Regions from separate parts of the Companilactobacillus sp. FL22-1 genome, predicted to be linked through region 2. Evidence: predicted binding sites of a transcription regulator. Region 2 holds the regulator's gene; the other holds the start of a gene.
The links. The regulator HrcA, encoded in region 2, represses chaperone genes, less so after heat shock. The targets are predictions, from matches to a motif close to TTAGCACTCNNNNNNNNNGAGTGCTAA.
Positions count from the first base shown of each region.

Region 1: a site for HrcA is predicted at 2,827-2,853, ahead of groES (co-chaperone GroES). Genes of this name have one in related genera too.

Region 1 covers NZ_JBINJY010000009.1:71,689-76,226, forward strand. Annotated here, with positions in the region: gene manA (mannose-6-phosphate isomerase, class I) at 1-525, shown strand, start outside; gene ACG72T_RS08815 (cation:dicarboxylate symporter family transporter) at 774-2,054, shown strand; gene ACG72T_RS08820 (lysostaphin resistance A-like protein) at 2,131-2,757, opposite strand; gene groES (co-chaperone GroES) at 2,889-3,173, shown strand; gene groL (chaperonin GroEL) at 3,225-4,538, shown strand, end outside.
Region 2 covers NZ_JBINJY010000002.1:162,832-167,369, forward strand. Annotated here, with positions in the region: gene truB (tRNA pseudouridine(55) synthase TruB) at 1-275, shown strand, start outside; gene ribF (riboflavin biosynthesis protein RibF) at 289-1,224, shown strand; gene hrcA (heat-inducible transcriptional repressor HrcA) at 1,435-2,481, shown strand; gene grpE (nucleotide exchange factor GrpE) at 2,499-3,068, shown strand; gene dnaK (molecular chaperone DnaK) at 3,112-4,538, shown strand, end outside.

The DNA of each region.
Region 1 (4,538 bases), on a different contig from region 2:
GATCATCTTTTGAGAAAAGTCCCAGTTAAGGCGGGCGAATTCTACTATGTACCAAGTGGAACGGTTCATGCCTTAAATAAGGGGATCATGGTCTTAGAAACCCAACAAAGCAGTGATACAACATATCGTTTGTATGACTATGATCGGGTTGATAAGACTACTGGAAAGAAACGTGATCTACATATCAAACAATCTGAGGATACTATTACCGTGCCTCATAAAGATCCTCAACTTGATATTGAATCCAAACAAGTCGGCCAAAACAAGTTCACAACCTTTGTTCAACCACCAATTTCACCATTCTTCTCAGTTTATCACTGGGAGATCAAAGAACCTGTTGAGCTTCACCATCAAATTGGCAAATACACTTTGATCTCAGTTCTAAATGGTACTGGTAAGATTACAGTTGATGGCCAAGATTATGATTTGAAGAAGGGTATCCACTTGATTGTTCCAGCCACAGTTGATGCTTGGACTTTGTCAGGTGACTTGGATATCATCGCTTCAGAATCTGGCGAAAAGTAAACTCAATTTTAAGAAAAAAACTAAAAATCGTTCATCAATACAGAATAGCGGAAAAATAAATCCGTATATTCTGTATTTTTTTAATGAAAATTTAAGCAAAAGTAGAACTATCTTGGTAAAGACTATTTATTTAGTTCGTACATTTTAATAAAATAAAAAAATATTTAATTTGGAACCGTTAACAATTCCCCATTCTTTAAAAAGTCATCTATAATTAAAATTAAGATTTCAAAAAAGGGGACTTAAAATTGCAGAAACAACGATTTTTTCGAGTCAGTTTAGGGTGGCAAATTATTATTGGCCTGATCTTGGGAATTGTCTTAGGACAAATTTTTTATCAAAATAAAGCCGCCATTCAAGTAATGCAGAACATTGGGACTATGTTTATCTCAATGATTCAAATGATTGTTTTGCCAATTGTTATCTCCTGTTTGACCGTGGGTATTGCCAATATGGGCGATATCAAAAAATTAGGTCGGATCGGTTTAAAGACTTTAGTTTATTTTGAGATTATGACAACATTAGCGATCATTATTGGTATTTTAGTTGCTAATGTTACGCATCCTGGTACATATATTGATATTCACAGCCTAAAAGGTTCGGATATTAGTCAATATGCTGCTACTGCCAAAACAGCTAAACATTCGGGAATTTGGTCGATTCTCATGAGTATTATCCCAACCAATATTTTTGCATCACTCGGTAAGGGTGACATGTTACCAATTATTTTCTTCTCAGTTCTGTTTGGATTAGGAACAGCTTCAATCGGCAAGCAAGGTCAAATTATCACCGATACGCTGAATGCCGTTGCCAATGTTATGTTTAAAGTTACTAACTGGGTAATGCGTTTAGCACCGATTGGTGTCTGTGCTTTGATTGGAGTTACAGTTGGAGAAATGGGCTTCAATTCTTTGAAACCTTTGGCACTTTTTATCGTGATAGCTTACGCAACGATGGCATTCTTTGTCTTTGTGATAATGGCTGCCGTAGGACACTTATTCCACGTAAGATTTTATGAATTATTTAGGATCATCGAAAATGAAGTTATGTTAGCTTTTACTACTGCCAGTTCGGAAGCTGCTTTACCAAAGATGATGAAAAAGATGCAAGACTATGGATCATCAAAGGGAATCGTATCTTTCGTTATTCCGACCGGATATACTTTTAATTTAGATGGTTCTGCTATCTATCAATCTTTAGCCGCTTTATTCTTAGCTCAAGCGTATAATATTCACCTTTCTTTAGGGCAACAAATTACCCTTGTGGTGGTATTGATGTTAACATCTAAGGGGATGGCCGGAGTTCCTGGAGCATCGTTTGTTGTACTCCTAGCCACAGTATCGACTATCGGTGTACCAATGCAAGGTTTGACCTTCATTGCGGGTATCGACCGTCTCGTAGATATGGGACGTACTGCCGTTAACGTTGTCGGAAATTCACTTGCGACCGTCATTATTGCCAAAAGTGAGAAGGAATTTGACGAAGAAAAACGTGCCAAGTACGTTGCAGCTTATACACGTGGGGACTGATGAGAAAACTCCGTGTAGTTAGAAACAATTTAAACACACACAAAAAGCCCGCCGAGAAAAATCGGTAGGCTTTTTTTTAGATGATCTGCAAAGTTAAAACAATTGCATTCATAACGATATGGCTGCCGGCACTGATATAAATATTTTGAGATTTGTAGTAAACATATGAGAACCAAAGTCCCATACAGACATATACTAAGAACCGAGTGTCTTGATGCATAAAAGCAAAGAGAAACGCAGCGATAATCGCAGCAACGTAAATATTAGTTGGTTTGATCAAGTTAGCAAAGAAGACGCGCCGGAAGATGATCTCCTCCATGATAGGGGCGGCAATCATAACGTAAAGAAAGTAATATGGATAAGCTTTGACCATCAATAACAAGTTGAGCGTATTTTGTGATTCTGTACTGACGTGAAAAATTAATTTATCCGCAAAGCCAATTCCAAATTGAACGACCAATGCCCCCAAGGTTCCGATAATTATCCATTGGAGAGCATGATTCAGGTCAGTTTTTTTCTCAAACTCTAATGGACCACTTTGTTTGACCAAATACATCATGATTCCAGTAACGACCAAAGCCGCAACGGTGATTGTGGCAAAATATGCTGTGCCAGTTATTTTGAGGATCGATAAAAAACTACCAACTGACAGCAACAAAATATAGGCCAGCAATGTGAAAAACTGATTTGTACGATAGGACATAATTTCCTCCATTTTTTTAAAGGTAAATACTTGCAACTTCACAATATAATGTTAATATAAAACTTGTGATTAGCACAACAGATAGTTGAGTGCTAAAAAAACATTAAGGTAATATATTGGAGGTATTTAAATTGTTAAAACCACTTGGAGATAGAGTCATTGTAACAGTCGATAAAGAAGAAGAAAAGACAGTCGGTGGCATTGTTTTAGCAAACAACGCTAAAGAAAAGCCTCAAACAGCAGAGGTTGTTGCCGTTGGTGAAGGCTTAGTTGCTGATAATGGTACTAAGTTGCCAATGAACGTTAAAAAGGGTGACAAAGTTCTTTTTGACAAGTACTCAGGCTCAACAGTTAAATACGAAGATAACGAATATTTGATCCTTCATGAAAAAGATATCATGGCAATCGTTGATTAATCGAAATTAAACAAGAAAAAATATATTTTAAATTATGGAGTGTGAAAATTAATGGCTAAAGAAATTAAATTTTCAGAAGATGCACGTTCAAAGATGCTAGATGGTGTTAACAAACTAGCTGACACAGTTAAGACAACAATCGGACCTAAAGGTAGAAACGTTGTTCTTGAAAAGAGCTATGGTTCACCAGAAATCACAAATGATGGTGTAACAATCGCTAAGAGTATTGAATTGGAAGACCACTTCGAAAACATGGGTGCTAAGTTAGTTTCCGAAGTAGCTTCAAAGACTAACGATATTGCTGGTGACGGTACTACTACAGCTACTGTTTTAACACAAGCAATCGTTAAAGAAGGTATGAAGAACGTTACAGCCGGTGCTAACCCTGTTGGTATCAGAACAGGTATCGAAAAGGCTACAAACGCCGCTGTTGACGAACTTCACAATATTTCACACAAAGTTTCAGGTAAGAAAGATATTGCTCAAGTAGCTTCAGTTTCTTCAGCTGACCCAGAAGTTGGTAATTTGATTGCCGACGCTATGGAAAAAGTTGGTAACGATGGTGTTATCACAATTGAAGAATCAAAAGGTATTGATACAACACTTGACGTTGTTGAAGGTATGCAATTCGATCGTGGATACATTTCACAATACATGGTTACAGACAACGATAAGATGGAAGCTGACCTTGATAACCCTTATATCTTGATTACTGACAAGAAGATTTCAAATATCCAAGATATCTTGCCATTGCTACAAAAGATTGTTCAACAAGGTAAAGCACTTTTGATCATTGCTGATGATATTGAAGGTGAAGCTTTGCCAACACTTGTATTGAACAAGATTCGTGGTACTTTCAACGTTGTTGCTGTTAAGGCTCCTGGTTTTGGTGACCGTCGTAAGGCTCAACTAGAAGATATCGCTACATTGACTGGTGGTACAGTTATTACTTCTGATCTTGGCCTTGAACTAAAAGACACAACTATGGACCAATTAGGTCAAGCTGGTAAAGTTACAGTTACAAAGGACAACACAACTATTGTTGAAGGTTCTGGTGACAAAGATGCTATCAGTGAACGTGTTGAATTGATCAAGAAACAAATCAGTGAAACAACTTCAGACTTTGACAAAGAAAAGCTTCAAGAACGTCTAGCTAAATTAGCTGGTGGTGTGGCCGTTGTTAAAGTTGGTGCTGCTACTGAAACGGAATTGAAAGAACGTAAGTACAGAATTGAAGATGCCCTAAACGCTACACGTGCCGCTGTTGAAGAAGGCTACGTTGCTGGTGGTGGTACAGCTTTGATGAACGTTTTGGACAAGGTTAACGCTCTTAGCGAAGAAGGAGACGTTCAAACAGGTATCAAC
Region 2 (4,538 bases):
AGACTTTTACAATTGGCCAAATTTCAACGATGCTCGACAATAATGATTACAGCTTTTTACGTTCAATTGACCAAGTCTTAAAGGATGTCCCTCAACACGAATTAACTGACGAAGAATGGGAAGTTAGGGTCTTACATGGCGGCTTTTTAGAAGTAGAAGCTGATAAGACTCAACAATTGCGAGTTCAACGAAATGGAATTACGAAAGCCCTTTACAAGTATGATAAAGTAAGAGATATGTGGATTCCTGATTTAATGTTATTGAATAATAAATAAAAAGAGATAAAAAATGCGAATAATAAACGTTAAACATCCTTTATTGGAACAGCAACGTCCCAAAAGCGACACTGTCTTAATAATGGGCTTCTTTGATGGTGTACATTTGGGGCATCAAAAGGTCATTAAAACGGGTGTAGCTTTAGCACGTGAAAAAAACTTGCCAGCAGTCTTAATGACTTTTGACCGCTCACCTCGCACAGTTTACCAACATGAGAAAAATTTTAAATATTTATCAACCATGTCCAGAAAAGCTGAATTAGTTGAGCAATTAGGTGTAGATGCACTTTATTTTGTCGAATTCAGCGATGATTTTGCCCATTTAGAGCCCCAGGCCTTTGTGGACCAGTATATGCTCGGATTGAAAGCTAAGTATGTTGTAGCAGGTTTTGATTATACGTATGGCAAAAAAGACCGTGCTAATATGAAAACCTTGCCTGACTTTGCTCAAGGACGATTTGAAACAGTTACGGTTCCTGAACAATTGATCGATGGGAAAAAGATCGGCTCGACATCTATTAAGAGTTTCATTGAAAGTGGGCAAATTGACGCAGCTAATCAATTTTTAGGTTACCGTTATCAGAATCAAGGGGTTATCATCCATGGCTTGCAACGAGGCCGTCAATTAGGTTTTCCAACCGCTAACTTGGAAATTTCAGGTCCACAGTTAGTGCCAAAAATTGGCGTCTATGCCACGAGAATTAAAGTGGCTGGCCATTGGTATCAGGCGATGACCTCGGTGGGATACAATGTCACCTTTAAAGAAAATACGGGCGTGACAATCGAGACGAATATCTTTGACTTTGATCAAGATATTTATGGCCAAAAAGTTGAGCTCGAATGGGTAAAATATCTGCGTGGCGAAGTAAAGTTTGAAAACGCTGAGGGTCTTGTTAAACAATTGAAACTAGATCAAACCAATTCTATCCAGGCTTTGCAGATTGATTGAAATAATCAAAAGGTCCTCTGATTCTAAATTGAACCAGAGGTTTTTTATTGGGATGAGATGCTATTTCTTTCTAAATCATTTACGGTTGAAAATAATTTGTGAAATAATTGCGAAAAATGAGCGTGCATACTTGACACTATTAGGATAGATTGTTATATTTTACATTGTTAGCACTCAGGTACGAATAGTGCTAAAAAGGAGGACGGTATAATGCTATCACAACGTCAAGATGCAATCTTGAGAGAAGTCGTGCGCATATTTACAGATACCGGCCAGCCGGTTGGTTCGAAGACATTGATGAATGAACTACCTTTTCATGTAAGTTCTGCGACAATCAGAAACGAAATGGCAGTACTTGAAGAAGTAGGTTATCTCGAGAAGACCCATCTTTCTTCGGGTAGAATTCCTTCAGCAATGGGATATCGCTATTATCTGGATCACTTAGTTCAACCAACAAGCGTTCCATCAGATATTGCGAAAAGAATTGACGAAGATTTTGGTAAAACATATCACCAGATTGATGATATCATCGAACAATCTGCCAAAATTTTATCTCATCTGACCAGTTACACAGCAATCACATTAGGTCCAGAGAGCAGTTCGATCCTCTTAACAGGATTTAGAATCGTGCCTTTGAATCCACATCAACTTATGGCTATTATTGTCACAAGTGATAATAATGTTGAGAATAATATTTATACAATTGATGATGATTTTGATACTTCGATAATTGAAAAGATTGTCAATATCGTCAATGATAAGTTAGTGGGTCAGCCTTTACCTAAAGTTATCCAGATGCTTCACAATGATGTTCCAGCCATACTTTCGGAATACATGTATTCGACTGATGGTTTGTTGGACATGATGGATCAGCTTTTCAAGAAGGCCGGTTCAGAGAAGTATTACGTTGACGGACAGTTGAATCTTTTGAATTACGCTGATAATGCTGATTTATCGCAAGTTCAGTCGTTGTTCTCGATCATCAATCAGAGTAATGACTTGCGGAAGTTGATCGATCCAAGTATTACTGATGACGGTATTCGAGTGCGGTTAGGTAGTGAATTAGGCAGCGATGCTTTGAAGAACTACAGTATCATTACCGCTAATTACGATGTCGGTCATCATGGTAAAGGGGTTATTGCCCTGTTAGGTCCAACCACGATGCATTATTCACAATTAATTGGTTTACTCGGAGAGTTCAGAGTAGAATTAGCCAAACGACTAATTGATTATTATTCAAGGTATGATGATTCTTGAAATTTTAGGAGGAAGTAATGGCAGACAAAGAAAAAGATCAAGATTTGAAGACTTCTAAAGAAGAAGCAACCCAAACAAAGCAACCAGCTGAAGATAAGTCCAAAAAGGAAGCAGCTAAAAAAGTTGATCCTAAGGATAAAGAAATTGCTGATCTCAAACAGAAGAGCTCTGATTTAGAGGATAATCTTTTGAGAAGTCAAGCTGAAATGCAAAATATGACTAAGCGTCATAATAAGGAAGTCGCTGACATCCTGAAGTATGACGGTCAAAAATTGGCAACAGAGATTCTTCCCGTTTTGGACAATCTTGAACGTGCGCTTCAAGTTGAAGCTGACGACGATGCCAGCAAGCAATTGAAGAAGGGCATTGAGATGGTACATGAACACATGGTCAAAGCCTTAGAAAATAACCATGTAACGGCGATTGACAATGAGGGTGAGAAGTTTGATCCAACTTTGAGTCAAGCTGTTCAAACTGTACCAGCCGATGATAAGCATGCAAAAGACACAGTCGTTTCGGTGCTTCAAAAGGGTTATAAATTAGAAGATCGTGTACTCCGTCCTGCAATGGTCGTTGTCGCACAATAAAAAATTTGTTAATTAATTAAAAAAATAAAAGAGGTTTAGGTTTATGTCTAAAGTTATTGGTATTGATTTAGGTACTACAAACTCTGCTGTAGCCGTTCTTGAAGGTGGCTCACCAAAGATTATTACAAATCCCGAGGGTGCTAGAACAACACCATCTGTTGTTGCTTTTAAAGATGGTGAAATCCAAGTTGGTGAAGTTGCAAAGCGTCAAGCAATCACTAACCCAGATACTGTTTCATCAATCAAGCGTCACATGGGTGAAGCTGGCTACAAAGTAACAGTTGCTGGCAAGTCTTACACACCACAAGAAATCTCAGCATTTATTTTGCAACACATCAAGAAGTTCTCTGAAGATTACTTAGGTGAAAAAGTTACTGATGCTGTTATCACAGTTCCAGCTTACTTTAATGATTCACAAAGACAAGCAACTAAAGATGCTGGTAAGATCGCTGGCTTGAATGTTCAACGTATCGTTAACGAACCAACAGCTTCTGCTCTTGCTTATGGTCTTGACAATGACAAGGGTGATGAAAAGATCCTTGTTTATGACCTTGGTGGTGGTACATTTGATGTTTCTGTACTTCAATTAGGCGATGGCGTCTTCGAAGTACTTTCAACAAATGGTGATACACACCTTGGTGGTGATGACTTTGACCAAAAGATCATCGATTGGTTAGTTGCTCAATTTAAAGAAAAGAATGGCGTTGATCTATCTCAAGACAAGATGGCTCTACAACGTTTGAAGGATGCCGCTGAAAAAGCTAAGAAGGACTTGTCAGGTGTTGCTCAAACATCAATCAGTCTTCCATTTATTTCATCTGGTGCTAATGGCCCACTTCACTTGGAAGAAACTTTGACACGTGCTAAGTTTGACGAATTGACATCAGACCTTGTTGAAAGAACTAAGATCCCTGTTGACAATGCTTTGAAGGATGCCAACTTGACAAATTCTGACATTGACAAAGTTATCTTAAATGGTGGTTCAACACGTATCCCTGCTGTTCAAGATGCAGTTGCTAAGTGGACTGGCAAGACACCTGACCACTCAATCAACCCTGATGAAGCCGTTGCTTTGGGTGCTGCTATCCAAGGTGGTGTTATCTCTGGTGATGTTAAAGACGTTGTTCTACTTGATGTTACACCACTATCACTTGGTATCGAAACAATGGGTGGCGTCTTCACTAAGTTGATCGATAGAAATACAACTATCCCAACAAGCAAGTCACAAGTCTTCTCAACTGCTGCTGATAACCAAAGCGCCGTTGATATCCACGTTCTTCAAGGTGAACGTCCAATGGCTGCTGACAACAAGACTTTGGGTCGTTTCCAATTAACAGATATTCCTGCAGCTCCTCGTGGCGTACCACAAATCCAAGTTACTTTCGATATTGATAAGAACGGTATTGTTAACGTATCAGCTAAGGATATGGGTACTAACAAGGAACAAAAGATCACTATCAAGAGTTCATC